DNA from 4 places in the Streptomyces sp. NPDC003943 genome. Region 3 is predicted to be linked to each of the others. Evidence: riboswitches for the same ligand, from Rfam matches in the RefSeq annotation. Region 3 holds a riboswitch; each other region holds the start of a gene.
What was found. A riboswitch is a leader RNA that binds a small molecule or an ion and turns the genes downstream of it on or off. The one in region 3 is predicted to bind cyclic di-AMP.

Region 1 (7,736 bases), on a different contig from region 3:
CACGGCACGGCGTACGGGGACGACGGCTTCACCGGCCACCGGCTGGGCCACGAGTCGGTGTGGACGGTGCCGTACGCGCAGTTCACGCTCCCCGGACCGGCGACCGGTGACTCCGCTCGCGCCGGGGACGCCAGTCGCGCCGGTGACTCCGCTCGCGCCGGGGAGGAGGCCGCGTGACGACTCCGACCGACACCCCGCGCCCGTACCGCAGTTACGTCTACGCCTATCCGCACAAGACCGCGTACCGTCCGCTGCCCGAGCGGCCGCCACTGGCGGCGCTCTGGGCGGACGAGCCGAAGGACGCGCTCTCCCTCTACGCGCACATCCCGTTCTGCGAGGTCCGCTGCGGCTTCTGCAACCTCTTCACCCGGATCGGCGCCCCGGACGAGCTGACCACCCGCTATCTGGACGCCCTCGACCGGCAGGCGACGGCGGTGCGCGAGGCGCTGGGCGACACGGCGCCGGTGCGGTTCGCCACGGCCGCGTTCGGCGGCGGCACGCCGACCTTCCTCACCGCCGGCGAGCTGGAGCGGCTCTGCGACATCGCCGAGCGGCGCATGGGCGCCGACCTGCGGGCGGTGCCGCTGTCCGTGGAGACCTCGCCGGCCACCGCGACCGCCGACCGGCTCGCCGTGCTCGCCGAGCGCGGCGCGACCCGGCTGAGCATCGGCGTGCAGAGCTTCGTCGAGGCCGAGGCCAGGGCCGCCGTGCGCCCGCAGCGCCGGGCCGACGTCGAGGCGGCCCTCGGCCGGATCCGCGACACCGGCGTGCCGGTCCTCAACATCGACCTGATCTACGGGATCGACGGCCAGACCGAGGAGTCCTGGCGCCGCTCGCTCGACGCCGCGCTGGCCTGGCGGCCCGAGGAGCTCTATCTGTATCCGCTGTACGTGCGTCCGCTCACCGGCCTCGGCCGCGCGCAGGACCCGGCGGCGGCCGACCGGGAGTGGGACGAGCGGCGGCTGCGGCTCTACCGGCACGGCCGGGACCATCTCCTCGCCCACGGCTACGCGCAGGTGTCGATGCGCATGTTCCGGCGCGCCGACGCCCCGCCGCTCGGTCCCGACGACTACGCCTGCCAGACGGACGGCATGATCGGCCTGGGCTGCGGCGCCCGCTCGTACACCTCGGCGCTGCACTACTCCTTCGACTACGCGGTCGGCATGCCGGAGATCCGCCGGATCATCGACGCGTACACGGGCACGGTGGACTTCTCCAGGGCCGAGGTGGGCCGCCGGGTCGACGCGGCCGAGGCGCGTCGCCGCCATCTGCTCCAGTCGCTGCTCCAGGCCGAGGGCATGCCGCTCGCCGACTACACGGCCCGGTTCGGCGGCTCGCCGTTCGAGGACTTCGCCGACGAGCTGGCCCGCTTCGAGAAGTGGGGCTGGCTGGACACCGGCGCCCCGGCCGGGCTGCTGCGGCTCTCGCCCGAGGGCCTGGCGCACTCGGACGGGCTCGGACCGGAGCTGTTCTCGCCGGCGGTCCGGGCGGCGATGGCCGCGTACGAGACGAAGTGACCGGGGGACGCACGGCATGGACCTGACCCTGCTCTACCGGGGGCCGCTCGCCTCCTGCGACTACGACTGTCCTTACTGCCCGTTCGCCAAGCGGCGCGACAGCACGGAACAGCTGCGGGCCGACCGGGCGGCCCTGGAGCGCTTCGCCGGCTGGGCCGCCGGGCAGACCGGGGACCGGCTGCGGATCCTGTTCACGCCGTGGGGCGAGGGCCTGGTGCGGTCCTGGTACCGGCGCACGATCGTCGAGCTGTCCCGGCTGCCGCACGTGGAGCGGGTGGCGATCCAGACCAATCTGAGCTGCCGCACGGAGTGGCTGGCGGAGGCCGACCCGGAGACGGTGGCCCTGTGGTGCACCTACCACCCCGGGCAGACGCCGTACGAGCGTTTCCTCGGCAAGTGCCGGACGCTCGCGGCGCGCGGCATCCGCTTCAGCGTCGGCGTCGTCGGGCTGCCCGAGCACCGCGAGCACGCCCGCCGGCTGCGCGCCGAGCTGCCGGACGAGGTCTATCTGTGGGTGAACGCGGCCGAGGGCCACACCTACACCGACGCGGAGGCCGCCGACTGGACGGCGCTCGACCCGCTCTTCCCGTACAGCCGCCATCCGCACCGCTCGGCCGGGCTGCCGTGCCGCACGGGCGAGTCGGTCGTCTCGGTGGACGGCGACGGGACGGTGCGGCGCTGCCACTTCGTCCGCGCCGAGCTCGGCAACCTCTACGACGGCTCGTACCGCGCCGCGCTGCGCCCCCGGGCCTGCCCGCTCGCGCGGTGCGACTGCCACATCGGCTACGTCCATCTGGAGACGCTGCCGCTGTACGACGTGTTCGCCGGGGGCGTCCTGGAACGCGTCCCGGCGAACACGGCATGGCGGGACGCCCCCTAGAGGGGCGTCTGCAGCGGCATCAGAGCGGCAGCAGGTCGGGGCGCTTGGCCTCGACGTGGTCGCCGGAGCTCTCGCCGCGCAGCCGGCGCCCGATCCACGGGACCAGGTGCTCCTTGGCCCAGTGGATGTCGTCCTTGGTGACCTCGAGGGCGCCCCGCGGCGGCAGCGGCGGCCACGGCTGCTCCGGGTCGGCCGGCACCGGCAGGCCGAGGACCTGGGCGGCGCGCAGCGCGACCCGGGTGTGGCCCTCGGGCGAGAGGTGCAGCCGGTCCTCGTCCCAGGCGCGGCGGTCCTGGACGGACCTGAGCGACCACAGGTCGAGCACGGGGCAGCCGTAGCGGTCGGCGATGGCCCGGACGTGCCCGTTGTACGTGGCGATCTTGCCGCGCAGGTGCTTGAGGAGCGCCACTTCCTTGGTGTCGAAGCCGGTCGTCACCATGACGGTGCCGACGGCGGAGGTCAGGTCGGCGACGGCGCGCTCGAAACGCTCGGCGACGTCGTCGGGGTCGGTCCCGGGGCGGATGATGTCGTTGCCCCCGGCGCAGAAGGTCACCAGGTCCGGGGCGAGTTCCTTCGCCCGTGGGACCTGTTCCGTGACGATCTGGTCGAGAAGGCGCCCCCGTACGGCCAGGTTGGCGTAGCGGAAGGCGTCGTGCTCAGGCAGCTGGTCGGCGAGCAGGACCGCGAATCGGTCCGCCCAGCCGACGAAATTCCCGTCGGGCCCGGGGTCTCCCACGCCCTCGGTGAAGCTGTCACCGATCGCCGCGTACGACCCGAATGCGTTCTTGTCTCGTGATCTCGAATCGTCTGCCACGGGAACTCATCTTTCCCTTATGGATGTGACCTACGCGACCGTAAGGAGGGGTTGACGGCGGGTGACATATGCCACCTGGTAAAGATCGCGCCAATGAGGAATAAGCGAGGCCCCGGCACGTGCTCGTGCCGGGGCCTCGTCACTGACGTTTCGTCAGCGGCGTCAGATGTTGACGCCGTGCTGGCGCAGCGCGGCCAGCGGGTCGATGTCGGAGCCGTAGTCCGGCCCGGTGCGCATCTCGAAGTGGAGGTGCGGGCCGGTGGAGTTGCCGGTCGAGCCGGAGAGGCCGATCACCTGGCCGCCGGTGACGGTCTGGCCGGCGCTCACCGAGATCGAGGAGAGGTGGCCGTACTGGGAGAAGGTGCCGTCGGCGTGCTGGATGACGATCTGGTTGCCGTAGGCGCCGCCCCAGCCGGCGGAGTAGACGGTGCCGGGGCCGACGGCGTGGACGGCCGTGCCGGTGTCGGCGATGAAGTCGACGCCCGTGTGGTAGCCGGAGGACCACATGGAGCCCGGCTGCTTGTACGGGGTGGAGATGCCGCCGTTGAGCGGGACGACCCAGCCGGAGGAGGAGGTCGTCGCGGCCGAAGCCGGGGCGGCGGCCGGAGCGGAGGTGGTCGCGGCGGAGCGCTCGGCGCTGCGCGAGGCGCGCTGCTCGCCGCCGGCCTTGGCCGCGTGGGCCTTCGCCGGGTGGGCCTTCGCCGGGTGGGCCTTGGCGTGGCTCTTGGCGCCGAGGGTCAGCTTCATGCCGGGCAGGATCAGCGAGGGGTTCTCGCCGATGACCTGGCGGTTGTCGCGGTAGAGCTTGTGCCAGCCGCCGGCCAGGTGGTGGTCGGTGGCGATCTTCGACAGGTAGTCGCCGCGGACCACGGTGTACGAGACCGGGGCGGCGGCGTGGGCCTGGGCGGGAGTGACGGCGGCGGGAGTGACGGCGGCGGGGGCCACGGCGGCGACCCGCTGGGGCGTCACGGTCGGGGCGGCCTGCTCGGCGGCGTGGGCGCCGGTCGCGCCGATCAGCGGGAGCGCGACGACGGCGCCACCCGCGCCGGCGGCGACGAACCCGCGGCTGATCGGGTTGGCCTTGGGACGGCGGTGCTTACCCTTCGCGGGCATGGCGAGTTCCTCTCCGTCGCCTGCGAGGTGAGCTGTCGGGTTCGGACTGGAGATGTCCGGCCGCGTGGTCGCGGCTTCACCCCGAGCCGTCCTTCGTGGGTGCTGCATCGAGGGATCGGCAAAGTACCTGGGTCCCCCGCTCCTGCCTGACACGGATGGGTGCGGATTCCGGGCGGCGGCAGGATTCGGCGGTCCGTCCGGATTGAGCGCGACGCTAGACGAGCCGGGTCGACGGGAACAAGCCACGGTTTTTCGGCCACTCTTGATCGAGCGATATCCGGCCGGAATTCCGGTCACCCTGCGTCGATGACGGACCCTCGATTTCCCTTTCCGCGAGGGAATTTGAAAAAGACGATCAGCCACGGTCCGTCACGTTTATGACGCTGCTCACGCTCCGATTCCCATCTCCCCTGCAACCAGGGCGCGTTATCACCAAACCCGCAATACGGACAGATCGCCCATTCCCGCCCGAGGGGGTATGCCGGGGGCGGTCGACCCTGGATGATTGCCCCAGGAGCCGATCTCGAGAGACCAGGAGCAACCTTGACGCAAGCGACCACCGAGCCCGAGCTCGCCGGCGTACGCAACTTCCGTGACCTGGGCGGGCTGCCGACCACGGACGGCCGGGAGGTGCGCCCCGGGCGCCTCTTCCGCAGCGGTCACCTGGCGCACGCCACCCCGGAGGACACCGCGTTCCTCACCACCCTGGCCCTGCACACGGTGTTCGACTTCCGCAACGACGCGGACCGGAAGGTCGAGGGACCGGACGTGGACCTTCCGGGGACACGGAACGTGAACATCCCGCTGAGCGATCCGGCCGACGGCAAGGAGTTCTGGAAGCTGGTGCGCACGGGCGACCTGGCGCAGCTGCGCGAGCTCCTGGCGGACGGCAAGGCCGCGGCCCGGATGTCCGGTTCGTACCGGAAGATGATTGTCGAGAAGACGGCTGAGCACAGCCGGATCCTGCACGCGATGGCCGAGGACAGCGTCCCGGTCCTGATGCACTGCGCGGCCGGCAAGGACCGCGCGGGTCTGGCGATCGCGATATCCCTGCTCGCGCTCGGCGTCGAGCGGGAGGCGATCGAGGCGGACTACCTGAAGTCCAACGCCCCGCACCGCCGCTACAAGGTGCAGCGCAGCTCCACCGCCCCGGACGCCATGTCGCCGGAGGTGATGGAGCTGCTCGCGCCGCTCTTCGACGCGCGGGTGGAGTACCTGCAGGCCGCCTTCGAGGCGATCGAGGCGACCTGGGGCTCGGTGGACGCCTATCTCGCCGAGGGCCTGAAGCTGGCCCCGGAGACCCGGGAGCGGCTGCGCGAGCGGATGCTCACGGAGGCGTAGGGTCCGCGGTTCCGGTCCCGCTACTTCGCCCCCATCGCGAAGAGCAGGTAGAGGAAGGCGGCGAAGAGATGGCCGGCGACCAGATAGGCGAAGAGCCGGAGCACCAGGCCCTTGGGGAACTTGCCCTCACCGCGCTCCTCGCCGGTGACCGGTACGGACTTCTCGGACATGTCGGTCCTTTCTAGACCTAGCGGCGGTGCGGGGTCCCGTCGCCGAGGCACAGCTCGGCGACGGGGCTCTGCATCAGGGTGTGGACGAACAGCAGCTCCGTCCCGGCCTGGGTGGCGGCACCGATCCGGTGCGGGGTGAGCGAGTCGAAGTGGGCGCTGTCCCCGGGATCGAGGACGTGCACCGCCTCGCCGAGCGCGAGCCGCACCCTGCCTTCCAGGACGTGGATCCACTCCTCGCCGGGGTGGACGCGCACGATGTCGGCGCGGGTGGCGTACGGGACGTGGACCCGCAGGCACTGCAGGGCGCGCCCGGCGCCGCCGGCCTGGCGGTAGATCCAGCCGTCCGCCTCGACCGGCTCGGAGCGCCCGGCCCGGACGACCGGGTCGCGCTCCGGCGGCGCCTCGCCGAGCAGCTCGGAGACCGTCGTACCGTAGATACGGGAGAGCGCGAGCAGCATCGGCAGCGAGGGCTGCCGGTTCCCCGTCTCGAGCCTCGACAGATGGGCCGGTGAGAGTCCGGCGCGCTGGGCGGCCGCCTCCAGGGTGAGCCCGCGCCGCCGGCGCAGGGCCCGCAGCTGGGGGGCGACGTCCGGTACGGCGTCGGTGACGTGGTCCATGTGTCCATTGCGCCAGGCTTGTGCCTCTGAGGCAACTTTCTTGCCTCAGAGGCAAACCCCGCTCGACGCGATCCGGTCAGTGCCCGTTCAGCGCTGGGCCACGGCCTGCTTGACCAGCGTCTTTCCGAAGTCCCACATCAGTCCGCCGCCCCCGTGGGCGTCGTCCATGACGGCCGTGAAGGCGGTCACGAAGCGGTCGACGTCCGTCTCGTCGACGATCAGCGGCGGGATGAGCTTGATCACCTCCAGGTGGTCGCCGGACACCTGGGTCAGGATGTGGTGGCGCTGGAGCAGCGGCACCACGACCATCTGGGCGAAGAGTCCCTTGCGGGCCGCCTGGAGCATGGTCCAGCGGCTGCGCAGGCCCAGCGAGGACGGCCGGCCGAACTCGACGCCGATCATCAGTCCGCGGCCGCGGATCTCCTTCAGCAGCTCGTAGCGCGGTACGAGCTCGCGCAGCCGGGAGGCGAGCAGGTCACCCATCCGGCGGACGTGCGCGACGGTGTCCTCGGCCTCCATGACCGCGAGTACGGCGAGCCCGGCGGCCATGGCCTGCGCGTTGGAGCCGAAGCTGGCCGAGTGGACCAGGACCCGGTCCATCGAGGAGTAGACCTTCTTGAAGATCCAGTCCTTGCCGAGGGTGGCGCCGACCGGCACGTAGCCGCCGGAGAGCGCCTTGGCGACGCACACCAGGTCGGGCTCCACGCCGTCCTCGTGCTGGTACGCGTAGAAGTCGCCGGTGCGGCCGAGGCCGGTCTGCACCTCGTCGGCGATCAGCAGCGCGCCGTGCCGGTGCAGGAGATCCTGGGCGGCACGCAGGAAGCCGGGCGGCGCCTCCTGCACCCCCTTGCCCTGGATGGGCTCGACGACGAAGCCGGCCACGTCGCCCCTGCGCAGCTCCCGCTCCAGGGCGTCGAGGTCGCCGAGCTCGATCGCCGTGTCGGGCAGCAGCGGCGCGAAGCCGTCCCGGAAACCCTTCTCCCCGTTGACGGAGAGGGAGCCGGTGGTGAGGCCGTGGAAGGCGTGCGCGCAGTAGACGATCCTGGGCCGCCCGGTGGCGTACCGGGCGAACTTCAGGGCCGTCTCGACGGCCTCGGTGCCGCTGTTGCCGAAGAAGACCCGGTCCAGGTGCGGGCTGTGCGCGAGCAGCCGCTCGGCGAGCAGTCCGGGCAGCGGCGGGCAGTCGAAGCGGGTGAGGTCGGCGAGCTGGGCGTCGAGGACGTCGTGCAGCGCCTTGCGGACGACCGGGTGGTGCCGGCCGAGCCCCATGACACCGAAGCCGGC
Region 2 (7,736 bases), on a different contig from region 3:
CGGCCCGCCAGGACCGCCTCGACCGGGACGGGGTCCGGGCCGCCCGTACCGCCGTGTCCGCCCTGGCGGCCAACTGGCACCGCCCGGACGCCGGACTGTGGGAGCTGGAGCCGGCCTGGTGGACGCACTCGCGCCTGGCCGCCGTGTGCGGGCTGAGCGCGGCGGCCCGGGACATCCACGTGCCGGGCGCCGACCGCTGGCAGGAGCTCGCGGAGACGATCCTCGCCGAGACCCGCCGGCGCTGTGCCCACCCCGACGGACGCTGGCAGCGAGCCGCCCACGACCCCCGCCCGGACGCCGCCCTGCTCCGTCCGCTCGTCTCGGCGTCCGAGCCGCTGGCGTCCTGGCCGGGCGGGGACACCCTGCTCACCGGGACGCGGCGGGCCGTCGAGCGCGAACTCGTCGAGGACGGTTTCGTGTACCGCTTCCGCCGCGACGACACCGTTCCGCTCGGCGAGGACGAGGGGGCCTTCCTCCTCTGCGGTTTCCTCATTGCGGCCGCCTGCGGCGCCGAGCACCGTCCGGTCGCGGCGGCCCGCTGGTTCGAGCGCACCCGCACGGCGGTCGGCCATGCCGGGCTGTTCGCCGAGGAGTACGACGTGACCCAGCGCCGGCTGCGCGGCAACCTGCCGCAGGCGTTCGTCCACGCGCTACTGCTGGAGAACGCGGTCCGGCTGCCGCTCGACGGCGGCCCGGACTGAGGTGCCGGCAGCGGACCAAGGCGCCGGCGGGGGCGGGCCGCCCGCGGTCAAGCCGTGAAAGGCGGTTCAGGCGGCCGGGTTGGTGAGCTCGCGGCCGGGCGCGGCGGGCGTCGGCGTGGCGGCCCACCGCTTGTGCGCGGCCGGCTGGTGCGTGACCCGGATCCGGTGCCGCTCCACGGCCAGTTCCCGGTCGTCGTCGCCGTCCCTGAACCGGCCCGTCACCACGTACACCCCGCAGTGCGCGCGACCCACCGGCAGCCGCTCGGGCGGCAGCCGCACCTCGTACGGCCCGCCCGGCCGGAAGCCGCCGAGCACCGTCCGGGTGTTCCCGAGCACCGCCCCCTCCCGCTCGCGGGTGTCCTCGAAGACCACCGTGTCGATCGGCCGGCCCAGCCGGAAGGTGAGACCGACGCTCACCACAGCGCCCTCCGGCAGCTCGACGGGTTCCGTCTCCTCGTTGCCCAGCAGGGGCACGACGAAGGTCCCCAGCTCCTCAGCGTGCAACGAGACGTCCACCAGTTCGAAGTCTGTGAAGTCCGTGAAGTCCGTCGAGTCACCCACGGCGGCTCACCGCCTCTCGGTACGGGGCCGGTGTGCCGCGGCCCGTTGCCCCCGTCCGCGCAGGCTGCGCGCGAGGAGCGCCGTCGCCCCCGCGGCCGCGCCCGCCGCCGCCCCGACCGCGGCCGGATGGCGGGCGAGCGCGCTGTACGGGGAGTGCGCGGCCGCCTCGGCGTCGAAGGCCCCGTGGGCGCCGCGGTCCCGCCCGCCGTCGCCGTCGAGCGGCACCCAGAGGTTGTGCGGGGCGCCGGCCGGCGCCGGCTCGTCGGTCTGCTGGGAGTCGTATCCGGTCCGGGCCGTGTAGCGGTCGAGCAGACCGGGCGCGAGCCGGTGCGCGAGCACCGCCGCGGCGGTCGAGGCGCCGACCCGGTACTCCCGGCGCCGCGGCCGGCGCGCCGCGTGCAGCACCGCCCGGGCCGCCACCTCCGGCTGGTAGACCGGCGGCACGGGCCGGGGCCGGCGCGGCAGCCGGGACAGGACCCAGGAGAACTGCGGAGTGTTGACGGCCGGCAGCTGGACGACGGTGACGGACACCGGACTGTGCCGGTGCAGCAGCTCCTGACGCACCGAGGCGGTGAACCCGTTCACGGCGTGCTTCGCCCCGCAGTAGGCCGCCTGCAGCGGCACGGACGCCTCGCCGAGCGCCGAACCGACCTGGACGACCGTGCCGGAGCCGCGGGGCACCATGCGGCGCAGGGCCGCCCGGGTGCCGTTGACACAGCCGAGGTACGTGACCGCCGTCACCCGCTCGTACTCCTCCGGGCCGACCTCGAGGAACGGGGAGAACACGGAGGCGAAGGCGGAATTCACCCAGACGTCCACGGGGCCGAGCCTACTCTCCACGCGCTCCGCCGCCTGCTCCACCTGCTCCGGCACGGACATGTCCACCGGCACGACGAGGGCCTCACCGCCGGCCCGCTCGACCTCGTCGGCCGCCGCGTCGAGCCCCACCCGGCCCCGGGCGAGCAGCGCCACCCGCGCGCCCGCCGCCCCGAACGCACGCGCGGTCGCCCGCCCCACACCGGCGCTCGCGCCGGTGACGACCACGGTGCGTCCCGCGAACGACAGCGACTGGCGCCGCACGTTCAGCCGCACGGCGAGTCCCTCCAGGAACGTGACGACGTCGGAGCTGCGCGTCATGGCCGCTCCTCACGCGCACGACGCGGGGACCCGGGGCGGTGCCGCCTCACCAGCGGTACCAGCGGGAGCCCGAGCTGCGCACCAGGAAGCCCAGCAGCCAGACGACGAGCAGGGCCAGAGCGATCCACCACAGCACGTGGGCGGCGAATCCCACGCCGAAGAGCAGCAGGAGAACCAGCAGGACGAGGAGCAGGGCGATCATGACGCGCCTCCTTCGGTGACACGTTCGGTAGCGCTTGGCTGCGCGGCTACCCGCCCCTGGTGCCCGTAACCCCTTCAACCTCTCCCGGCGGTCCGGCGGTCCGGCGGTCCGGCGGTCACAGGGCGTCGGCGGCGGTCCGCAGGTCGGCGACCAGGCCCGCGTACATCTCCTCGCGGTCCCCGCCGCTCCGCGCCCGCAGGATGGCGGACGGATGGACGGTCGCGAGCACCCGCAGGTCCCCGCTCTCCCCGTCCGGCAGCGGCCGGGGTACGCCGCGGTCGGTGCCGACCCGGAACGACGGCCCGAGCAGGGCGCGGCCGGCCGTCGCGCCCAGCGTGACCACGAGCTCGGGCGAGACCAGCCGGAGCTCGGCGCGCAGCCAGGGGCGGCAGGCGAGGGTCTCGCGCAGGGTCGGCGTCTTGTGGATGCGGCGCTTGCGGGTCTCGTCCTGGGTGAACTTGAAGTGCTTGACCGCGTTCGTGAGGTACACCCCGTCCTCGTCGATGCCCGCCTCGCGCAGCGCCCGCGACAGCAGCCGGCCCGCCGGCCCGACGAACGGCTCGCCCTCCCGGTCCTCCTGGTCGCCGGGCTGTTCGCCGACCAGCATCAGCCGCGCGTGCGCGTCGCCGCGCCCGAAGACCGTGCCGGTCGTGTTCTCGTGCAGCGGGCAGCCCCGGCAGTCCGCCGCGGCACGCCGGTGCGCGGGGATGCCGCCGCGCGCCGGCAGGAAGGGGGTGGCGTCGTACGACTCGGGGCCGGTGCCGGTGCCGGTGCCGGTGCCGTCGTCATGGGTGCTGTTCATGGGCCCTCCTCGACTCCACGGCTACCCCGAATCACGCCGGGCAAATCGGACTATATTTACCCATTCTATTCAAATGGAGAAATGCGGATGAGGTGCCTCATGAGTGCATTTAGTAGATAAGGCGGGGCGCGGTCGGTGCGGGTGATTCGGGTCACGGTCCGCCCGGCTCGGCCGATGCTGGCGCGGCGTCAAGTCCGCACCTCCCGAAAAGGGTTGGGGAATCGGGTCCAGGTAAGCGGAATGATCCTTTTGTGTTTCCGGGAAAGGTCATTTCCGGTGCGCTAATTCCGTCTTGTTTTCGTCGTTTGTTTTCGCATACGGTCACGCCGCAACCGGACGGAAACGCCGAATCCTGCCACCGCCCGGAAACCGCACTCACCACACTCGCCCGGCAGGAGCGGGGGACCCAGGTTTGCCGCCGGTCCCGGGATCCCGGGACGGCTAGGGGTGAAGCCGTGCGCGCCACGGCCGGGCATCTCCTGCCCGAACCCGACAGCTCACCTCGCAGGCGGAGGAGAGGAATTCGCCATGCGTGGACACGGGAAGCACCGACGCCCCAAGCGCACCCCGCTCGCTCGCTCCCTCGCCGTCGCCGGCCTCACCGGCAGCGCCGCACTCGCCCTGCCGCTGGCCGGGGCGACCGGCGCCGTGGCGGCCGAGCCGCACGCGGCCCAGACCGTCGCAGTCGAAAAGGCCGTGGCGCAGACGGCCGTACGGAAGGCCGTGCAGGCCGGTCCGGTCCGGTATTCCGTCGTCGCCGGTGACTCGCTTTCCGGGATCGCCGAGAAGTACTCGGTCCGGGGCGGCTGGAAGAAGATCTACCAGGACAACCGCCGGGCCATCGGCCACGACCCCCGGCTCATCCGGCCCGGGCTGAAGCTGACCGTCGACCCGACGTCCCGGCAGGCCCCGGCGGCCCCGCGCTTCACCGGCGCGAGCGCGAGCGCGGCGGGCACCGTGGTCCAGGCGTCCGTCCCGGCCGCGGCCACGACCGCCAAGACCGCCAAGACCGCCGGCTCCGGCACGTACGCGAACAACCTCGACGGTTGGATCCGCGAGGCCCTCGACGTCATGGCCCGCAACGGCATCCCCGGCAGCTACGACGGCATCTACCGCAACATCATGCGCGAGTCCTCGGGCAACCCGCAGGCCATCAACAACTGGGACTCCAACGCGGTCGCCGGCACCCCGTCCAAGGGCCTGCTCCAGGTGATCGACCCCACCTTCCAGGCGTACCACGTGGCCGGCACCGCCGACGACGTCTACGACCCGGTCGCCAACATCGCCGCGGCCTGCAACTACGCCGCCGCCAAGTACGGCTCCATCGACAACGTCTTCGGCGCCTACTGACCGTTCCTCTTCCGTGCCGCCCGGCCCCCCGAATGGACCGGGCGGTACGAAAAGAGGTACGAAGTCCTGCGTGAAGGATCAACCTCAGGGGCCGCAGGAGCCGCAAGGATCGCAGATGTCGCAGGTGTCGCAGGAGCCTCAGGATCAGGAACCCCAGGACTCCCGGAGCGCGACCGTCCGGGTGTTCATCGCCCTGGCGCCGCCCGACGAAGCCAAGGAGGAGCTGGCCCGCGAGCTGCGGCCCGCCTACGAGGCGTACCCGACCCTGCGGCAGAACCGCATCGAGGACTGGCACATCACCCTGGCCTTCCTCGGCGAGCTCCCCGCCGCGGCCGTCCCGCCGCTGCGACCCGCGCTCGCGGAACTCGCCGCCGCGCGCCGGCCGCTGGAACTGACGCTGCGCGGCGGCGGCCACTTCGACGAACGGGTGCTGTGGAGCGGCATCGCCGGCGACCTGGAAGGGCTGCACCTCCTCGCCGCTGACGTCCGCGCCGTCGTGAAGGCGTGCGGCATCCCCTTCGAGGACCGCCCGCTGCGCCCGCACCTCACCCTGGCCCGGGCCCGCCGCGGCGACACGGCCTCCGTGGCCGCGGTCGCCGCCGGCCTCGGAGGCTTCACCGGCCGTACCTGGCGCACCGAGCGCCTGCACCTCGTCGGCAGCAACTTCGGCCGCGGCCCCGCGCCCATCCGCTACCGCGACATCGAGTCCTGGCCCCTCGGCGAGCCCCTCGGCGGGCCCCTCGGCGGCCGCTGACCGGGCCGAAGAGGCGGGGTGTCGCCTCGCGTGGCCGCTCTCCTACAGTGCGTGATGCACCGGTCCCGCCGAGTCAGGAGAAGCCCGTGGCCGTAGCAGTGCCCGAACTCGATGCCGCCGCCGTCGAGCGGTGGCGGGCCGGAGGTGGAGAGCTCGTCGACCTCTTCGCCCAGGCGCGCGACGCACACGGCGGGGTCGCCGGGGTGCGGATCGGGGAGCGGCCCACCGTCGTGGTGACCGGCGCCGAGGCGGTGCGGCAGGTGCTCGCCGTGCGCCCCGACCGGTACGTGAAGCGCTCGCACCGGGCCCGGCTGCTCGTCGGCGACGGGGTGCTCTCCGCGACGGGCGAGGCGTGGCAGCGCCAACGCCGCATGCTGCAGGCCCAGTTCACCGGCCGCGGGATGCGCAGGTATGAGCAGCGGATCGCCGCGGCCGCCCGGACGACCGCGGCGCGCTGGGACGCGTACGCCCGTACGGGGGAGGTCTTCGACGTCGGCGAGGAGATGCGGCGCTTCGCCCTGGACACCATCTGGCGCTCGCTCACCGGGCACGCCCTCGACCCCGTGACGGAACGCGAACTGGCCGCCCTCCCCGAGGTGGTGGCCGCGATGCCGAGCCTGCCCGCCGACAGCGCCACCGCCCGGGCGGCCGTCGCCGCCGAGCTGGCGCGGATTGACGCGGTGGCGCACCACGCCGTCGCCGCCGCCCGCGACGGCGGCGCCGGCCCCGAAGGGCCGGGCCTCCTGCACGTACTCGTCGAGGCCGGCGAGACCCGTCCGGAGTACACCGACCGGCTGATCCGCGACGAACTCGTCACCCTGATGCTCGCCGGCCACGAGACCACCGCCACCACCCTCACCTGGCTGCATCTCCTCCTCGACCGGCACCCGGAGGAGCGCGAGCGGGCGCTCGCGGCCGGGCCCGAGGGCTCACCCGAACGGCAGCAGGCGGTGTCGGCGCTCGTCCACGAGACCCTCCGTCTCTATCCGTCCGCCTGGATCCTGCCGCGCAGCGCGGCCGAGGACGACGTCCTCGACGGACACGCGGTGGCGGCGGGCACCGATGTCATCGTGTGCCCCTACCTCACCCACCGCGACCCCGAACTCTGGGAGAAGCCAGAGGAGTTCGACCCCACCCGCTTCACCACACCGGGCCGGCGGCCCGCCCACCCCGGGAGCTACTTCCCGTTCGGCGTCGGGCCCCGCGCCTGTCTGGGCCTGCAGTTCGCCCTCCGCGAGTCCGTCGCGCTCCTCGAACTCCTGCTCCCGGCGCACGCCCCGCGCTTCCGGGCGGTCCCCGCACGCGCCGCCTACGGCCTCACCGTACGGCCCGACGGGCCCACTCCCGCCGTTCTGGCCGGTTAGCGGCGTCCGTCCGCCCGCCGGGCGAAAAACGCTTGGACCGCGCGGCTGCCGTCGCGGGACACTGCGGACCCTGTCCAGTCGGTCCGACAAAACAGGGTTGTGATGGGATTGTCTGAATCGAGCGGCAGTACACCGGGCAAAGGCCCGGTACTGCTCGCCCTCCGCTACTACGGACGCGAGCTGGCCAGGCTCCGTCGCATGACCGTGCCCGCGATGCTGCTCCCGGCGCTGGGCAACATCGGCATCGCCTACATCGCGCCACTGATCGTCGCCAAGCTCGTCGCGCGGATCGCCGACGGCGCGGCGGGCGGCGCGGCGGGCGGCGTGAGCGACGGGGGCTGGACCGGCGCCATGCTGCCGTACGTCCTCGGGATCGGCGGCGTGCTGCTCTTCTCCGAGGCGCTGTGGCGCGTCGGACTGCACTGCCTGAACCGCGTCGACGCGCTCGGCATCGAGCACCTCACCGTCGTCGGGATGGACGAACTCTTCGCCAAGGACGCCGCGTTCTTCCACGACAACTTCGCCGGCTCGCTCACCAAGCGGGTCATCGGCTTCGGCAAGTGCTTCGAGGACTTCGTCGACACCCTCACCTTCAACGTCCTCGGCAGCTTCGTGCCCCTCGGCTTCGCCTCCGTGGTGCTGTGGACGTACGAACCGCTGCTCGTCGTCGGCCTGTTGGCGATGATCCTCGTCACCGCCTTCGGCGTGACCCCGCTGATCCGCCGCCGCCAGGCCCTCGTCGCCCTGCGGGAGGCGGCCATCGCCCGGGTGTCCGGACATGTCGCCGACAGCCTGGGCAACATGGACACGGTACGGGCCTTCGCCGCCGAACCGCGCGAGGCCACCGAGAACCGCTCCCGCCTCG
Region 3 (7,736 bases):
GCCGAGCGAGCCGAAGTTGCCGTGGCCGTCGACCAGCGGCAGCCGCATCGAGAACGGCTGCGCCATGCGCACCATCGCGTCGTAGATCGACGCGTCGCCGTGCGGGTGCAGCTTGCCCATGACCTCGCCGACGACGCGGGCGCACTTGACGAAGCCGCGCTCGGGCCGCAGGCCCATCTCGCTCATCTGGTAGACGATGCGGCGCTGCACGGGCTTCATGCCGTCGCGGGCGTCGGGCAGGGCGCGCGAGTAGATCACCGAGTACGCGTACTCGAGGAAGGAGCCCTGCATCTCGTCGACGACGTCGATGTCGAGGATTCGCTCCTCGAACGCGTCGTCCGGCGGCGGTGTCTTCGTGCTGCGGCGGGCCATCGCGGCTGCGGCTCCTTCACCAACAAGGGTTGATCTGACGCGGACCATTGTGGACCGTGCCACCGACAACGCCGACCTCGACCCGGAAGAGGGACATCCGAAGCGGGCGGGAACTTCGCCAGGTGGCGGCGCGCTTGCATACAGTGGCAGGACTTTTCCGCTCCGCACTTTCCGCACAGCGATCGAAGGGACGTACATGCCCATGGGTCACACGGCCACGGCCTCGGCCGGCTCCGGCGGCCTGACAGCGACCGAGCACCGGCTGTCCAACGGCCTGCGCGTCGTGCTCTCCGAGGACCACCTGACCCCGGTCGCCGCGGTCTGCCTCTGGTACGACGTCGGCTCGCGCCACGAGATCAAGGGCCGCACCGGCCTCGCCCACCTCTTCGAGCACCTGATGTTCCAGGGCTCGAAGCAGGTCCACGGCAACGGGCACTTCGAGCTGGTGCAGGGTGCCGGCGGCTCGCTCAACGGCACGACGAGCTTCGAGCGCACCAACTACTTCGAGACCATGCCCGCCCACCAGCTGGAGCTCGCGCTCTGGCTGGAGGCGGACCGCATGGGCTCGCTGCTCGCCGCCCTGGACGACGAGTCCATGGAGAACCAGCGCGACGTCGTCAAGAACGAGCGCCGCCAGCGCTACGACAACGTGCCGTACGGCACCGCGTTCGAGCGCCTCACCGCCCTCGCGTACCCCGAGGGCCACCCGTACCACCACACGCCGATCGGCTCCATGGCCGACCTCGACGCCGCCACGCTGGAGGACGCGCGGAACTTCTTCCGTACGTACTACGCGCCCAACAACGCGGTCCTCTCGGTCGTCGGCGACATCGACCCGGAGCAGACCCTCGCCTGGATCGAGAAGTACTTCGGCTCCATCCCCGGCCACGACGGCAAGCCCGAGCCGCGCTCCGGCGAGCTGCCCGAGGTCATCGGCGAGCAGCTGCGCCAGGTCGTCGAGGAGGAGGTCCCGGCCCGCGCCATGATGGCCGCCTACCGGCTGCCCCACGACGGCACGCGCGCGTGCGACGCGGCCGACCTGGCCCTCACCGTCCTCGGCGGCGGCGAGTCCTCCCGGCTGCACAACCGGCTGGTCCGCCGCGACCGCACGGCCGTCACCGCCGGCTTCGGCCTGCTGCGGCTGTCCGGCGCGCCCTCGCTCGGCTGGCTGGACGTCAAGACGTCCGGCGGCGTCGAGGTGCCGCAGATCGAGGCGGCCGTCGACGAGGAGCTGGCCCGGTTCGCGGCCGAGGGCCCGACGCCCGAGGAGATGGAGCGCGCCCAGGCCCAGTTGGAGCGCGAGTGGCTGGACCGGCTCGGCACGGTCGCCGGCCGCGCCGACGAACTGTGCCGGTACGCGGTGCTGTTCGGCGACCCGCAGCTGGCGCTGACCGCCGTCGACCGGGTCCTCGACATCACCGCCGAGGAGGTGCAGGAGGTCGCCAAGGCCCGGCTGCGCCCGGACAACCGCGCCGTCCTGGTCTACGAGCCCGTGGGCCAGGCCGACGAAGCCGACCACAGCGACGAGGAAGAGGGAGCGGAGCAGTGACCGACGCTGCCGCGTCTTTGACGAGCATGGACTTCCACCCGCAGCCCCAGCCGGGCATCGCCAAGCCCTGGGCCTTCCCGGCCCCGGAGCGCGGCGCGCTCGACAACGGCCTGACCGTGCTGCGCTGCCACCGCCCCGGCCAGCAGGTGGTGGCCGTCGAGATCTTCCTCGACGCCCCGCTGGACGCCGAGCCCGAGGGGCTCGACGGCGTCGCCACGATCATGGCCCGGGCGCTGTCCGAGGGCACCGACCAGCGCTCCGCCGAGGAGTACGCCGCCGAGCTGGAGCGCTGCGGCGCCACCCTCGACGCGCACGCCGACCACCCCGGCGTACGGGTCTCCCTGGAGGTCCCGGTCTCCCGGCTGTCCAAGGGCCTCGGCCTGCTCGCCGAGGCGCTGATCGCCCCGGCGTTCGCCAAGTCCGAGGTCGAGCGCCTGGTGCGCAACCGGCTCGACGAGATCCCGCACGAGACGGCCAACCCGGGCCGCCGGGCCGCCAAGCAGCTCTCCAAGGAGCTGTTCCCGGCCTCCTCGCGGATGTCCCGGCCCCGCCAGGGCACCGAGGAGACCGTCGAGGCGATCGACGCCGCCGCCGTCCGCGCCTTCTACGACGCGCACGTGCGGCCGGCCGCGGCCACCGCCGTGGTCGTCGGCGACCTCACTGACGTCGACCTGGACCAGGTGCTCGCCGAGACCCTCGGCGTCTGGACCGGCGCGCCGGCCGCGCCGCGCCCCATGGCGCCCATCACGGCCGACGACACCGGCCGGGTCGTCATCGTGGACCGCCCGGGCGCCGTCCAGACGCAGCTGCTCATCGGCCGCGTCGGCGCAGACCGCCACGACCGGGTCTGGCCGGCCCAGGTGCTCGGCACGTACTGCCTCGGCGGCACCCTCACCTCCCGCCTGGACCGCGTGCTGCGCGAGGAGAAGGGCTACACGTACGGCGTGCGCGCCTTCGGCCAGGTGCTGCGCTCGGACGCCGCGGGCCACGGCGCGTCGATGCTCGCCATCAGCGGCTCGGTGGACACCCCGAACACCGGCCCGGCACTTGATGACCTGTGGAAGGTGCTGCGCACCCTGGCCGCCGAGGGTCTCACCGACGCCGAGCGCGACGTGGCCGTGCAGAACCTGGTGGGTGTCGCCCCGCTGAAGTACGAGACCGCCGCCTCCGTCGCGGGCACGCTGGCCGACCAGGTCGAGCAGCACCTCCCGGACGACTACCAGGCGCACCTGTACGCGCGCCTGGCCGAGACCGGCACGGTGGAGGCGACCGCGGCCGTGGTCAACGCCTTCCCGGTGGACCGGCTGGTCACCGTCCTGGTCGGCGACGCCTCGCAGATCGAGGAGCCGGTGCGGGCGCTCGGCATCGGTGAAGTGACCGTGGTCACCGGCTGATTGAGCCCTCGTCACGAGGACCCTGACGACCTGGTTCGTCAGGGTCCTCGTCATTTGTCCGTATTGCGGGCGAGTGTTGCTGAATGACCTGTGGCAAGTCTTACAAACTGGCGCGTCTGTTTGGCGATTGACTGAAGATCCGCCTAGCGTCGACGCGACTGTTCGCCCGTTGCACGACGCCGCACCCGCGGCGAACGGACAGTCATCGCCGAGTCCCCGCAAGGCGCGAGCCTGGGGAGCCGGGGACCCACTCGAAGTCCCTGGGGTGAATCGGACGCCTTCGCTCCGCGCGGAGGGGCCCGTAGGAGACCTTCCTGCTCCGAACCCGTCAGCTAACCCGGTAGGCGAGAGGGAAGGAAAGGATCAGCCACTTCATGGCGTTCACCCGTGCCACCGGGAAGCATCGTGGTCCGAGCCGTCTGACGCGCCGTGGCGCGGGCATCGCCGGCGTGGCGACGCTCGCCACCACCGGCGTCATCGGCACCCTCGCCTCCCCGGCGCTCGCCGCCGACACGGAGAGCCCCTCCCCTGAGGACACCGGTCTCACCCAGGTGATCACCGAGGAGTCCCTCACCGAGCACGTCGACGCCCAGGCCGCCGCCCAGGAGAAGCAGGCCTTCGAGGCCGCCGCCCGCGTCAAGGCCGCCGCCGAGGCGAAGCGCAAGGCCGAGGCCCGCGCCAAGGAGATCCGCGAGGCCAAGGAGCGCGCCGCCCGCGAGGCCGAGCGCAAGCGCCTGAACTCCTTCCAGGCCCCCGTCGCCCACTCGTACGTCTCCACCGGCTACAACACCGGCGGCTCGCTCTGGTCCTCCGGCCACCACTCCGGCATCGACTTCCACGCCGCCTACGGCACGACGGTCGTCTCCGTCGGCTCCGGCACCGTCGTCGAGGCCGGCTGGGGCGGCGCGTACGGCAACAACATCGTCATCCGGATGAACGACGGCACGTACACCCAGTACGGCCACCTGTCCGCCATCCGGGTGCACGTCGGCCAGAAGGTCACCCCCGGCGAGCAGATCGGCGTCTCCGGCTCCTCCGGCAACTCCACGGGCCCGCACCTCCACTTCGAGGCCCGTACCAGCCCCGAGTACGGCTCGGACATCGACCCCGTCGCGTACCTGCGCGCCCGCGGCGTCGACGTCTGACGTCCGTCTCCCCGCTCAGCGCGAAGAAGCCCCGGCTCGAACGAGCCGGGGCCTTTTTCGTCCCTGAATTACCGGTCGGCATCGGAAATTCCCGCGTCCTGCAATAGAGTCACCGGACAGGCGCCGCCCGACGGGGTTTAGCGCGGAGAAAAGCGGAGGTCGGACATGCGCATTCCCGCGCAGTCGGTATGCACGGCGATCCGGGACGACATCGTCTCCGGTGTGTACGCGCGGGGCGCCAGACTGACGGAGGAACAGCTCGCCCGCCGCTACGGGGTCTCCCGCGTCCCGGTCCGCGAGGCACTGCGCACCCTGGAGTCCGAGGGCTTCGTCGTCACCCGTCGGCACGCCGGCGCCCAGGTCGCCGAACCGGGCGAGCAGGAGGCCGCCGACCTCCTCGACATGCGCTCCCTGCTCGAACCCCTCGGCGCCCACCGGGCCGCCCAGCGTCGCACCGAGGCCCACCTCAAGGTGCTGCGCGGCCTGGTCAGGCTGGGTCAGGAGCGGGCCCGGCACGGCCGGAGCGAGGACCTGCGCGCACTCGACGGCTGGTTCCACGAGACCCTGGCGCAGGCGTCCGGCAGCCCGCCGCTCACCGCGCTGCTCTCCCAGCTGCGGCAGAAGATCGCCTGGATGTACGCGACCGAGCCGGCCGAACGGCCCGCGGACTCCTGGGCCGAGCACGGCGCGATCGTGGACGCCGTCGCGCGCGGCGACGCCGAGCGGGCCCGCGCGCTCACCGCGCTGCACGTGGAGCGGGCGGCGCCGCGGCTCCGGCTGAAACATCCGGAGCGGACCCGTGTGAGGGTTTCGCAACATGCCGTAAACAATGCGGGAGCACGGAATTAACGTGCCCGCCGTATACAAAGAGGCGGGTAATTCGACGAGCCCTGTTCCGGGCTGCCCGAAATCAATTTCCGTCGATATTCCTCGCGACGACTGAAGTCGCGATGACCGAAGTCGTGATGACCGAAGTCGCGCCGACGGAAAAGAGCCGCACCAGCCGGATGACCGGTGGGCGCGGCTCTTCTCCGATCCGCCGCCGGGGAGGACGGGGAGGATCGGGCCAGACGGGTCGGGCGGGTCAGACGGTCTCGGGGAGCTCGTCGAGACCCTCGGCGACCAGCCTCGCCAGGCGGTCGAGCGCGGCCTCGGCGCCGTCGGCGTCCGACGCGAGCACGATCTCCTCGCCGCCCTGCGCGCCCAGGCCGAGCACCGCGAGCATGGACGCGGCGTTGACCGGGTTGCCGTCGGCCTTGGCGATCGTCACGGGGACGCCGGAGGCCGTGGCGGCACGGACGAAGATGGAGGCGGGGCGGGCGTGCAGGCCCTCGGCCCAGCCGACGTTGACGCGGCGCTCAGCCATGGTGGTAGCCCTTCAACATTCAGCGGTTGTCTAGACCAGTCTCTCACACGCAACCGGTGTCACTGTCGTACCCCGGCCGTACGCTTTCCCCATGCAGAGCGCGTCGGAACAGCCCGAACAGCCGGAGCACGCGTACCCCGACCACTGGGAAGCGGACGTGGTCCTGAGGGACGGCGGCACCGCGCGCATCCGCCCGATCACCACCGACGACGCCGAGCGTCTCGTCAGCTTCTACGAGCAGGTCTCGGACGAGTCGAAGTACTACCGCTTCTTCGCGCCCTACCCACGGCTCTCCGCGAAGGACGTGCACCGCTTCACCCACCACGACTTCGTGGACCGGGTCGGCCTCGCCGCGACCGTGGGCGGCGAGTTCATCGCCACCGTGCGCTACGACCGGATCACCCCCGACGGCCGGCCGGCCTCCTTTCCCGCCGACGAGGCCGAGGTGGCCTTCCTGGTCCAGGACGCGCACCAGGGCCGCGGGGTCGCCTCCGCCCTCCTGGAGCACATCGCGGCGGTCGCGCGCGAGCGCGGGATCCGGCGGTTCGCGGCCGAGGTGCTGCCCGCCAACACCAAGATGATCAAGGTGTTCACGGACGCCGGCTACACCCAGAAGCGCAGCTTCGAGGACGGCGCCGTCCGCCTCCACCTCGACCTGGAGCCCACCGACCGCTCACTCGCCGTCCAGCGCGCCCGCGAACAGCGCGCCGAGGCCCGCTCCGTACAGCGGCTGCTCACCCCCGGCTCCGTCGCCGTGATCGGCGCCGGCCGCACCTCCGGCGGGGTCGGCCGGGCCGTGCTGCGCAACCTCCTGGACAGCGGCTTCACCGGCCGCGTCCACGCCGTCAACGCCGCCCTGGGGGAGGCCGACCCGGGGGAGGGGCCGCACGAGCTGGAGGGCGTGCCCGCCTTCCGGTCCGTCGGCGACATCGGCGCGCCGGTCGACCTCGCCGTCGTCGCCGTCCCCGCCGAGCGCGTCCCCGAAGCCGTGGCCGACTGCGGCGAGCACGGCGTGCGCGGCCTGGTCGTGCTCTCGGCCGGATACGCGGAGAGCGGCGCCGAGGGCCGCGAGCGCCAGCGCGCCCTGGTGCGCCAGGCCCGCTCGTACGGCATGCGGATCATCGGGCCCAACGCCTTCGGAATCATCAACACGGCCGACTCCGTCCGGCTGAACGCCTCCCTCGCCCCGCAGATGCCCGCCGCCGGACGCATCGGGCTCTTCGCCCAGTCGGGCGCCATCGGCATCGCCCTGCTCGCCGGGCTGCACCGGCACGGCGCCGGGGTCTCCTCCTTCATCTCCGCCGGCAACCGTGCCGACGTCTCCGGCAACGACCTCCTCCAGCACTGGTACGACGACCCCGCCACCGACGTCGTCCTGCTCTACCTGGAGTCGATCGGCAACCCGCGGAAGTTCACCCGGCTCGCCCGCCGCACCGCCGCCGTCAAGCCCGTCGTGGTCGTCAAGGGCGCCCGGCACAGCGGCAGCGCCCCGCCCGGACACCGCGTCCCCGTCACCCGTATCCCGCACGCCACGGTCTCCGCGCTGCTGCGCGAGGCCGGGGTCATCCGCGTCGACACCGTCACGGAGCTCGTCGACGCCGGACTGCTCCTCGCCGACCAGCCGCTGCCCGCCGGACCCCGGGTCGCCATCCTCGGCAACTCCGAGTCACTCGGCCTGCTCGCCTACGACGCCTGCCTCACCGAGGGCCTGCGCCCGCTCCGCCCCCTCGACCTGACCACCGGCGCCACCCCCGCCGACTTCCGCGCCGCGCTCGCCGCGGCCCTCGCCGACGACGCCTGCGACGCCGTCGTCGTCACCGCCATCCCCTGGGTGGGGGAGAACGGAGCCACCGAGTCCGGCGACGGCAAGGTCCTCGCGGCGGCGCTCCGCTCCGCCGTCGCCGCCGCGC
Region 4 (7,736 bases), on a different contig from region 3:
CTTGCGGTCCTGGTCGATGGTGGTGACCCGGCCGGTGAGCACCTCGGCTCCGCGCACGACGCGTCGCAGCGGGACGACGACGTGGCGCGGCGAGATGCTGCCGGCGGCGGCTTCGGGGAGGAAGGGCTGGTAGGTCATGTACGACCGCGGGTCGACGACCGTGACGGTCGCCTCGCCGAAGCGCATCTTCTTGAGGATGCGCCGTGCCGCGTACAGACCTACGTACCCACCGCCTACTACGAGGATCCTGGGACGCTCCGTGGTGCTCATGCATCCGAGTATCCACCCCCTCAGGAGGGGTGGCTCGTGCGCCCCTTCACAAGCTTGGCGGGCACCTCTGCTACACTCCGCCGCCCACGTGACCCACGTCATGTTCGTGCAAAGGAACCAAGGGGTCGGCGCGAACGTTGTTCACCCCTTGTGAACTGGCCCGGAGAGCCTTCCTTAACGCCGAACCGCAGGGCGCGTTCACACGATGGAAACTTCGAGCGAAGTGGCCTCCGTGCCTGCGAAAGGACCGTGGGGAGCCCCTCGGAGGGACCAAAGGCCCTCCAGGAGGGCTCCTGGAGGGCCTTCCGAGCCCATTCTCTTGTGAAGAACTTCACGAAGCTTTTCGCCGGACCGCTCCAGAAGGTGCCCCGGAGGGGTATCGGAGGATCCTCAGAGGCTGTCTCACAGGGGCTTATAGGCACGCACTATGCGACGGATAGCGCGATCCCATCGAGGATGTCGTGCTCGCTGACGACGACCTCGGCGGCGCCGGTCCGCTCCATGATCTCCTCCAGCACGAGCGCGCCCGCGATGATGACGTCGACCCGGCCGGGGTGGATCACCGGGATCGCGGCCCGCTCGTCGTGGGTGGAGCCGAGCAGCCGGGCCACCACCTCGTCGACCTGGGCGCGCGAGATCCGTGAGTGGTGGACGCGCTCGGAGTCGTACTCCGGCAGGCCGAGCGCGATCGCGGCGACCGTGGTGACCGAGCCGGCCAGGCCGACCAGCGTCTCGGCCTCGGTGACCGGCACGGTCTCGGCGGCCAGGTCGAGCGCGGCCCGCACGTCGGCGCGGATCGCGGCGACCTCCTCGGCGGTCGGCGGGTCGTGCCGGACGTGCCGCTCGGTCAGGCGTACGCAGCCGATGTCGACGGACCGGGCGGCCTCGACGTGCTTGTTGCCGACCACGAACTCGGTCGAGCCGCCGCCGATGTCGACGACCAGGCGGCGGTCGTCGCCGTGCAGTTCGCCGGTGGCGCCGGTGAAGGAGAACTCGGCCTCCTGGTCGCCGGTGATGACCTCGGGCTCGACGCCCAGGATCCCGACGACCCCGTCGACGAACTCCTCGCGGTTCTCGGCGTCGCGCGAGGCGGAGGTGGCGACGAAGCGCAGCCGGTCGGCGCCGACGCCGTACTCCTTGACGACCTCGGCGTAGGCGCGGCAGGCGGCGAAGGTCCGCTCAAGCGCCTCGGGCGCCAGCCGGCCCGTCTTGTCGACGCCCTGGCCCAGCCGGACGATCGTCATCCGCCGGTCCAGCTCGATCAGCTCGCCCGTCACCGGGTGCACGTCGGCGACGAGGAGGCGGATGGAGTTCGTACCGCAGTCGATTCCGGCGACCCGGGTCACTTCTCGCCTTCTTCCTTGTCCGACTCGTCCACGCACGGCGTTACGCAGGGGCCCTTCGCCCACCACTCGGGCAGCATCGCGAGGGCCTCGTCGCCGAACGGGTTCACGCCCGGGCCGGCCACCAGCGAGTGCCCGACGAGCACGTGCAGGCACTTGACCCGGTCCGGCATGCCGCCGGCGCTCGGGAAGCCCTCCAGGACCTCGATGGCGTCGCGGCGCGCGATGTAGTCCTCGTGCGCGGCCCGGTAGGCGGCGGCCAGCTCCGGGTCGGTGGCGAGCCGGGCCTGCATCTCCTTCATGACCCCGTTGGCCTCCAGGGTGCCGATGGCGGAGGCGGCGCGCGGGCAGGTCAGGTAGTACGTGGTCGGGAACGGCGTGCCGTCGGGGAGCCGGGGCGCGGTCTCGACGACGTCCGGGTTGCCGCACGGGCAGCGGTGCGCGATGGCGCGCAGGCCGCGCGGCGGCCGGCCGAGCTGGGCCTCGAACGCGGCGACGTCGGCGGCGGTGGGCTCGGTGCGTTCGGTCTGCGGAGGGGGCGTTTCCATGTCTGCCTTGGTCGTCGGTGGTACGGGTGGGTCAGCGGCGGTCGGCGTTGTCGACGCCGCCCCACAGGTTGTCGTACCAGGGGCGGTCCGTGCCGCCCTGGTCGGTGCGCGGCCGGGCCTGCGCGTCGGGGTCGTTCACGGTGAAGCCGGTCTCGCCGGGCATCACGTAGTGCAGGTGCTCGCGGGCGAGCCGGCGCACATAGGCCGGGTCCTGGAGCCGGGCCTTCTCGTCCCGCAGCTCCTCGACCCGGCGGGCGGCGTCGGCCGCCTTGCGTTCCTGGTCGGCGATCTCGCCCTGCTGGGAGACGTACTGCCGCATCGGGTAGGCGAGCGCCACCACGAGCGAGCAGACGACGAGCGCGAGGAAGGCCGCGCGGCCGGTGAGCCGGGAGCGGGCGGCCTGGCGGCGGGTCTGGGAGCGGTAGACACGGGCAGCGGTCTGCTCGCCGAGCAGCCTGATCCGGGTCGCGGTCGAGAACCGGTCCCGGTCCTTCACGGCCATGTCCAGCGGCTCCCCTGCGTCGCGTGTCCTGATCAAACGTGCGTCCCCGCACACGGTACGGGACCGAGTGCGGGGACGTCCGTAACTACAGCGTCAGGGCAGGTCAGCCCGTGAAGCTCAGCCCTTGAAGCGCGGGAAGGCGCTGCGGCCGGCGTAGACCGCGGCGTCGTCGAGGATCTCCTCGATGCGCAGCAGCTGGTTGTACTTGGCGACGCGCTCGGAGCGGGCCGGGGCGCCGGTCTTGATCTGGCCGCAGTTGGTGGCGACGGCGAGGTCGGCGATGGTGACGTCCTCGGTCTCGCCGGAGCGGTGGGACATCATGCACTTGAAGCCGTTGCGCTGGGCGAGCTCGACGGCGTCCAGGGTCTCGGTCAGCGAGCCGATCTGGTTGACCTTGACCAGGAGGGCGTTGGCGGTGCCCTCCTCGATGCCGCGGGCGAGGCGCTCCGGGTTGGTGACGAAGAGGTCGTCGCCGACGAGCTGCACCTTGGCGCCGAGCTTCTCGGTGATGACCTTCCAGCCGGCCCAGTCGTCCTCGAACAGCGGGTCCTCGATGGAGACGAGCGGGTACGCGGAGACGAGCTCCTCGTAGTACTCGGTCATCTCGGCGGCCGAGCGGGCCTTGCCCTCGAACTCGTACGAGCCGTCCTTGTAGAACTCGGAGGCGGCCACGTCGAGCGCGAGCGCGACGTCCTTGCCGGGCACGTAGCCGGCCTGCTTGATGGCCTCGAGGATGAGGTCGAGGGCCTCGCGGTTGGAGCCGAGGTTCGGGGCGAAGCCGCCCTCGTCGCCGAGGCCGGTGGACAGACCCTTGTCCCTCAGGACCTTCTTGAGGGTGTGGTAGACCTCGGTGCCCCAGCGCAGGGCCTCGGAGAAGGACTCCGCGCCGATCGGGGCGATCATGAACTCCTGGATGTCCACGTTGGAGTCGGCGTGCGAGCCGCCGTTCAGGATGTTCATCATCGGAACGGGCAGCAGGTGCGCGTTCGGGCCGCCCAGGTAGCGGAAGAGCGGGAGGTCGGACGCCTCGGAGGCGGCGTGCGCGACGGCGAGCGAGACGCCGAGGATGGCGTTGGCGCCGAGCGAGCCCTTGTTCTCGGTCGCGTCCAGGTCGAACATCGCCTGGTCGATCAGGCGCTGCTCGGTGGCGTCGTAGCCGACGAGCTCCGGGCCGATCTGCTCGATGACGGCGAGGACGGCCTTCTCGACGCCCTTGCCGAGGTAGCGGTTGGGGTCCCCGTCGCGGAGCTCAATGGCCTCGAACGCACCAGTGGAGGCACCGGAGGGAACGGCAGCACGGCCGGTGCTGCCGTCGTCGAGGCCGACCTCGACCTCGACGGTGGGGTTGCCTCGGGAGTCCAGGATTTCCCGGGCTACGACGACGTCGATGGACGGCACGAGCATCTCCTTCTGGGATGTGACGCTGGTTGTGACGCATGCGGCAAGGTCTCGTTCGCCTTGCGACAAGAGCCTAACCGGCCCGGGGGCTCCGGCCAGCCGGGCGCCCGCCCCCTGGGACGAAAAAGGACCCAACGGCATGCATTGAGGGACGAAAGACCTCGGTTACCGATCGGTACGAAACGGGCCCGGAGCGCAGGCTCCGGGCCCGTTCCAGGGTCACCGCGGGGGGACAGTCGTCAGGCTCACTTGAGGTGGAGCTGCTGGCCCGGGTAGATCAGGTCGGCGTCCTGGACGATGTTCTTGTTCAGCTGGAACAGCTTCTGCCAGCCACCCTTGACGTGGTGCGTCTGGGCGATCTTGCTCAGCGTGTCGCCGGCCTTGACCTTGTACTCGCCGTCACCCTTGGCGACCTTCTTGCCGGTCGGGGTGGTGACGGTCTTCGCGGCCTTCGGCGCGGTGCGCTTCTCGCTGCGGGTGGTCGGCTGCTCGGCGGCGCGCTGGGTGGTGGTCGTCGGCGCGGCCGGCTTCGGGGCCGGGGCCGGGGCCTCGGCGGAGCCGCCGTCGTACGAGGCGCTGGACAGGCCCACGCCGCAGCTCGGCCAGGCACCCTTGCCCTGGCCCGCCAGGACCTTCTCGGCGACGGCGATCTGCTGCGACTTGGAGGCCAGGTCGGCGCGGGAGGCGTAGGCGGTGCCGCCGTAGGCGGCCCAGGTGGAGTTGGTGAACTGCAGGCCGCCGTAGAAGCCGTTGCCCGTGTTGATGGACCAGTCGCCGCCGGACTCGCACTGGGCGACGGCGTCCCACTCGGAGGCGGTGGCGGCCGAGGCGGTGCCCGCGGTCATCAGCGGGGCGGCGACGGCGACGCCGGCGACACCGGCGAGGGTGACGACGCGGGTGGCCTTGGACGGACGACGGTGTTTGCCCTTGCCGGAAAGCAGCATGGAAGTTCTCCTCACCGACGCCTACGAGGTGAGCTGTCGGGTTCGGGCGAGTGAGTTGCCCGGCCGCGTGTCCTTGCACGCGGCTCCACCCCAAGCCGGTCGTCGGCCGTCTGTCTCAACGGCCGGGGCCGGCACTTACCTTGGGTCCCCCGCTCCTGCCTTCGGCGCTTGCGCGACGACTGTTCCCGGCGTCCGGCGGCAGGATTCGGCGTACCGGTCGGCGGGGCCCGCGGTGGCGAGCGGTCACGACCGTAGACACACCGCCGGGGGAAGTTCAAAGCCCATCAACCCGGAAAAATCGCCCCTACTTGCACTCCGTCAGGTGACGTTTGTGCAGGTGAGGGGCGAAACGCGCAAAGTTTGCGGACGTGACACGGCCGTTCGGCAAGAGAGACTCATGTCTCACTTGCACAGAACCGGACATTCAGTCCCTAACTACCCCTCAGGCGTGGCCTCGGGCGCGGTCTTCCCGAGGCTCAACTCAAGGCTCTGACCAGGGATGATGAGGTCGGGGTCGGTGCCGACCGTCTTCTTGTTGGCGTCGTAGAGCGCGGTCCAGCCGCCGGGCAGGGCGTTCTGCTGTGCAATGTCCGACAGGCTGTCACCCGGCTTGACGGTGTATTCGTCCGTGCTGGGCGTGTTGTCCGTGTTGTCCGTAGCCGTGTCACCGGTCGCGTCGCCGGTCGGAGCGGCATGCCGTCCGGATTCGGACGTACTGTCCGTCTCGCCCGGTTCCTCCGTCGCGGCGTCACCGCGGTGCTTGCCCGTGCCGGCGGGGGCCGTCTCGGACGCACCAGGCGTACCGGACACACCGGACTCATCGGGCGTACCGGAAGTCCCGGGCGTCACGGGAGTGGTGGGCGAGGCGGGCGTGGTCGGCGTGGTCGAGGACGACGGGGCGGCCGGGGTGGTGGGCGCGGCGGGCGTCGTGGCGCTCGACGAGGGCTCGGTGGTCTTCGTGCCCGACTCGGTGGGCAGGCCCTCGGTGCGGTTCGACTCGTGGACGGGCGCCGTGGACTGCGTGGGCGTGGTGGCCGGGCCCGGGTCGACGGCGGGCTTCTTGCCGTCGTTCTTCAGGCCGGCGATCGGCGCGCAGGTGGCCCACTGGGTGTCACCGGCGGCGAGGGCCTTGTCGGCGATCGCGATCTGCTGGGCGCGGCTGGCGAGGTCGGCGCTGGGCGCGTAGGCGAGGCCGCCGTGCCGCTCCCAGCTCTCCTGGGTGAACTGGAGCCCGCCGTAGAGACCGTTGCCGAAGTTGGCGCTCCAGGCGCCGCCCGACTCGCACTCGGCGACCCGGTCCCAGGTCGGTGCGTCGGCGGCGGAGGCGGAGCCGGTGGCGAGCAGCGGCAGCGCCATGGCCGAGCCGGTGACTCCCGCGGCGACGACGATCGCGGGGGCCTGGCGGGGTCTGCGGTGACGTCCGTTCCCGGAGCGCATGCGGAGTGCCTTTCGCGTGACTGCTGAGACTGCGGGTGAACGTAGCGGCATTCGAACGCACGTCACAAGTCGATGCAGCGCAGATCACGCGAAGATCACAGTATTGACGCTCCGTCAGTTCCGGACGGTTTTGTGGGAAGCGCTGAACTCGACCGGAAGCGTGCGCAGGCCACGCATGATGAGCCCGCCGCGCCACCGCAGTTCCGCCGGATCGGCCCCAAGTCGCAGGTCTGGCAGGCGAGTCAGCAGCGTCGCGAGGGCCGTCTGTCCTTCGAGGCGCGCCAGCGGGGCCCCCAGGCAGTAGTGGATGCCGTGCCCGTATCCCAGGTGCTGGTTGTCGCGGCGCGCCAGATCCAGCGTGTCCGGCTCGTCGAAGCGCGCCGGGTCGCGGTCCGCGGCCGCGAGGACCACCAGGACCGGGTCGCCGGCCGGGATGTCCTGGCCGCCGATGGTCAGTGCCTCGGTGGCGAAGCGCCAGGTCGCGAGCTCCACCGGTCCGTCGTACCGCAGCAGCTCCTCGATGCCGGTCTCCAGGAGCGCCGTCTCGCCCGCCGCGATCGACTCCTGGAGGCGGCCGCGCTGCTCGGGGTTGCGGAGCAGGGCGTACACCCCGTTGCCGATCAGGTTGACCGTGGTCTCGAATCCGGCGAAGAGAAGGATGAAGGCCATGGCGGCGGCCTCGTTCTCGGTGAGGTGCTCGCCGTGGTCCGACGCCTTGATCAGCCCGGAGATCAGGTCGTCCCCCGGCTCCTCCCGCTTCTTGTGGATGAGCTCGGCGAGGTAGCCCCGCATCTTCTTCACCGACCGCGCCACCCCGCCGCGCGGCCCGCCGCCGTGCCGGATCATCATCCCGGCCCAGTCGCGGAAGTCGTCCTGGTCCTCGGCCGGCACGCCGAGCATGTCGCAGATCGCGTAGATCGGCAGCGGGAACGCGAACTCGTGGATGAGGTCCGCGCTCCCCCGCTCCACGAAGCCGTCGATGAGCCGGTCGGTCAGCTCCTGCACCCGCGGCGCGAACTCCGCCACCCGGCGCGGCGTGAACGCCTTCGACACCAGCCGGCGCAGCCGGGTGTGGTCCGGCGGGTCGATGTTGAGCAGATGCGTCATCAGCTCGGCCTTGCGCTCGCCCGGAATCCCCGTCTTGCCCTTGGCGTGCGCCGGCTCGTCGTGGTGCGCCGGGTTCTTCGAGAGCCGCTGGTCCGCCAGCGCCTGCCGCGCGTCCGCGTACCGCGTCACCAGCCACGCCTCGACCCCGCTCGGCAGCGTGGCCTTGTGCACGGGCGCGTGCTCGCGC

Region 1: linked by a shared signal. The riboswitch ahead of ACWEV0_RS13180 (M23 family metallopeptidase) and the one ahead of ACWEV0_RS19440 (M23 family metallopeptidase) in region 3 are both predicted to bind cyclic di-AMP.
Region 2: linked by a shared signal. The riboswitch ahead of ACWEV0_RS12040 (transglycosylase SLT domain-containing protein) and the one ahead of ACWEV0_RS19440 (M23 family metallopeptidase) in region 3 are both predicted to bind cyclic di-AMP.
Region 4: linked by a shared signal. The riboswitch ahead of ACWEV0_RS23215 (transglycosylase family protein) and the one ahead of ACWEV0_RS19440 (M23 family metallopeptidase) in region 3 are both predicted to bind cyclic di-AMP.

What each region holds. Positions count from the first base shown of each region.
Region 1 is NZ_JBSGIW010000024.1:44,732-52,467, forward strand. Features, by position in the region: gene ACWEV0_RS13160 (STM4013/SEN3800 family hydrolase) at 1-177, shown strand, start outside; gene ACWEV0_RS13165 (STM4012 family radical SAM protein) at 174-1,517, shown strand; gene ACWEV0_RS13170 (STM4011 family radical SAM protein) at 1,534-2,397, shown strand; gene ACWEV0_RS13175 (SGNH/GDSL hydrolase family protein) at 2,417-3,211, opposite strand; gene ACWEV0_RS13180 (M23 family metallopeptidase) at 3,374-4,324, opposite strand; cyclic di-AMP (ydaO/yuaA leader) riboswitch at 4,329-4,496, opposite strand; gene ACWEV0_RS13185 (tyrosine-protein phosphatase) at 4,826-5,665, shown strand; gene ACWEV0_RS13190 (DUF6126 family protein) at 5,686-5,835, opposite strand; gene ACWEV0_RS13195 (helix-turn-helix domain-containing protein) at 5,853-6,452, opposite strand; gene ACWEV0_RS13200 (aspartate aminotransferase family protein) at 6,540-7,736, opposite strand, start outside.
Region 2 is NZ_JBSGIW010000021.1:53,332-61,067, reverse strand. Features, by position in the region: gene ACWEV0_RS12065 (glycoside hydrolase family 15 protein) at 1-701, shown strand, start outside; gene ACWEV0_RS12060 (hypothetical protein) at 768-1,262, opposite strand; gene ACWEV0_RS12055 (SDR family oxidoreductase) at 1,269-2,399, opposite strand; gene ACWEV0_RS12050 (hydrophobic protein) at 2,446-2,601, opposite strand; gene ACWEV0_RS12045 (UdgX family uracil-DNA binding protein) at 2,717-3,403, opposite strand; cyclic di-AMP (ydaO/yuaA leader) riboswitch at 3,770-3,927, shown strand; gene ACWEV0_RS12040 (transglycosylase SLT domain-containing protein) at 3,932-4,753, shown strand; gene thpR (RNA 2',3'-cyclic phosphodiesterase) at 4,869-5,507, shown strand; gene ACWEV0_RS12030 (cytochrome P450) at 5,594-6,871, shown strand; gene ACWEV0_RS12025 (ABC transporter ATP-binding protein) at 7,070-7,736, shown strand, end outside.
Region 3 is NZ_JBSGIW010000044.1:18,920-26,655, reverse strand. Features, by position in the region: gene ACWEV0_RS19455 (DNA gyrase/topoisomerase IV subunit A) at 1-372, opposite strand, end outside; gene ACWEV0_RS19450 (M16 family metallopeptidase) at 569-1,921, shown strand; gene ACWEV0_RS19445 (M16 family metallopeptidase) at 1,948-3,315, shown strand; cyclic di-AMP (ydaO/yuaA leader) riboswitch at 3,512-3,677, shown strand; gene ACWEV0_RS19440 (M23 family metallopeptidase) at 3,690-4,460, shown strand; gene ACWEV0_RS19435 (GntR family transcriptional regulator) at 4,626-5,309, shown strand; gene ACWEV0_RS19430 (HPr family phosphocarrier protein) at 5,545-5,826, opposite strand; gene ACWEV0_RS19425 (bifunctional acetate--CoA ligase family protein/GNAT family N-acetyltransferase) at 5,918-7,736, shown strand, end outside.
Region 4 is NZ_JBSGIW010000059.1:24,438-32,173, forward strand. Features, by position in the region: gene ACWEV0_RS23190 (NAD(P)/FAD-dependent oxidoreductase) at 1-270, opposite strand, end outside; gene ACWEV0_RS23195 (Ppx/GppA phosphatase family protein) at 696-1,616, opposite strand; gene ACWEV0_RS23200 (DUF501 domain-containing protein) at 1,613-2,161, opposite strand; gene ACWEV0_RS23205 (FtsB family cell division protein) at 2,193-2,663, opposite strand; gene eno (phosphopyruvate hydratase) at 2,781-4,067, opposite strand; gene ACWEV0_RS23215 (transglycosylase family protein) at 4,307-5,005, opposite strand; cyclic di-AMP (ydaO/yuaA leader) riboswitch at 5,009-5,182, opposite strand; gene ACWEV0_RS23220 (transglycosylase family protein) at 5,441-6,442, opposite strand; gene ACWEV0_RS23225 (cytochrome P450 family protein) at 6,557-7,736, opposite strand, start outside.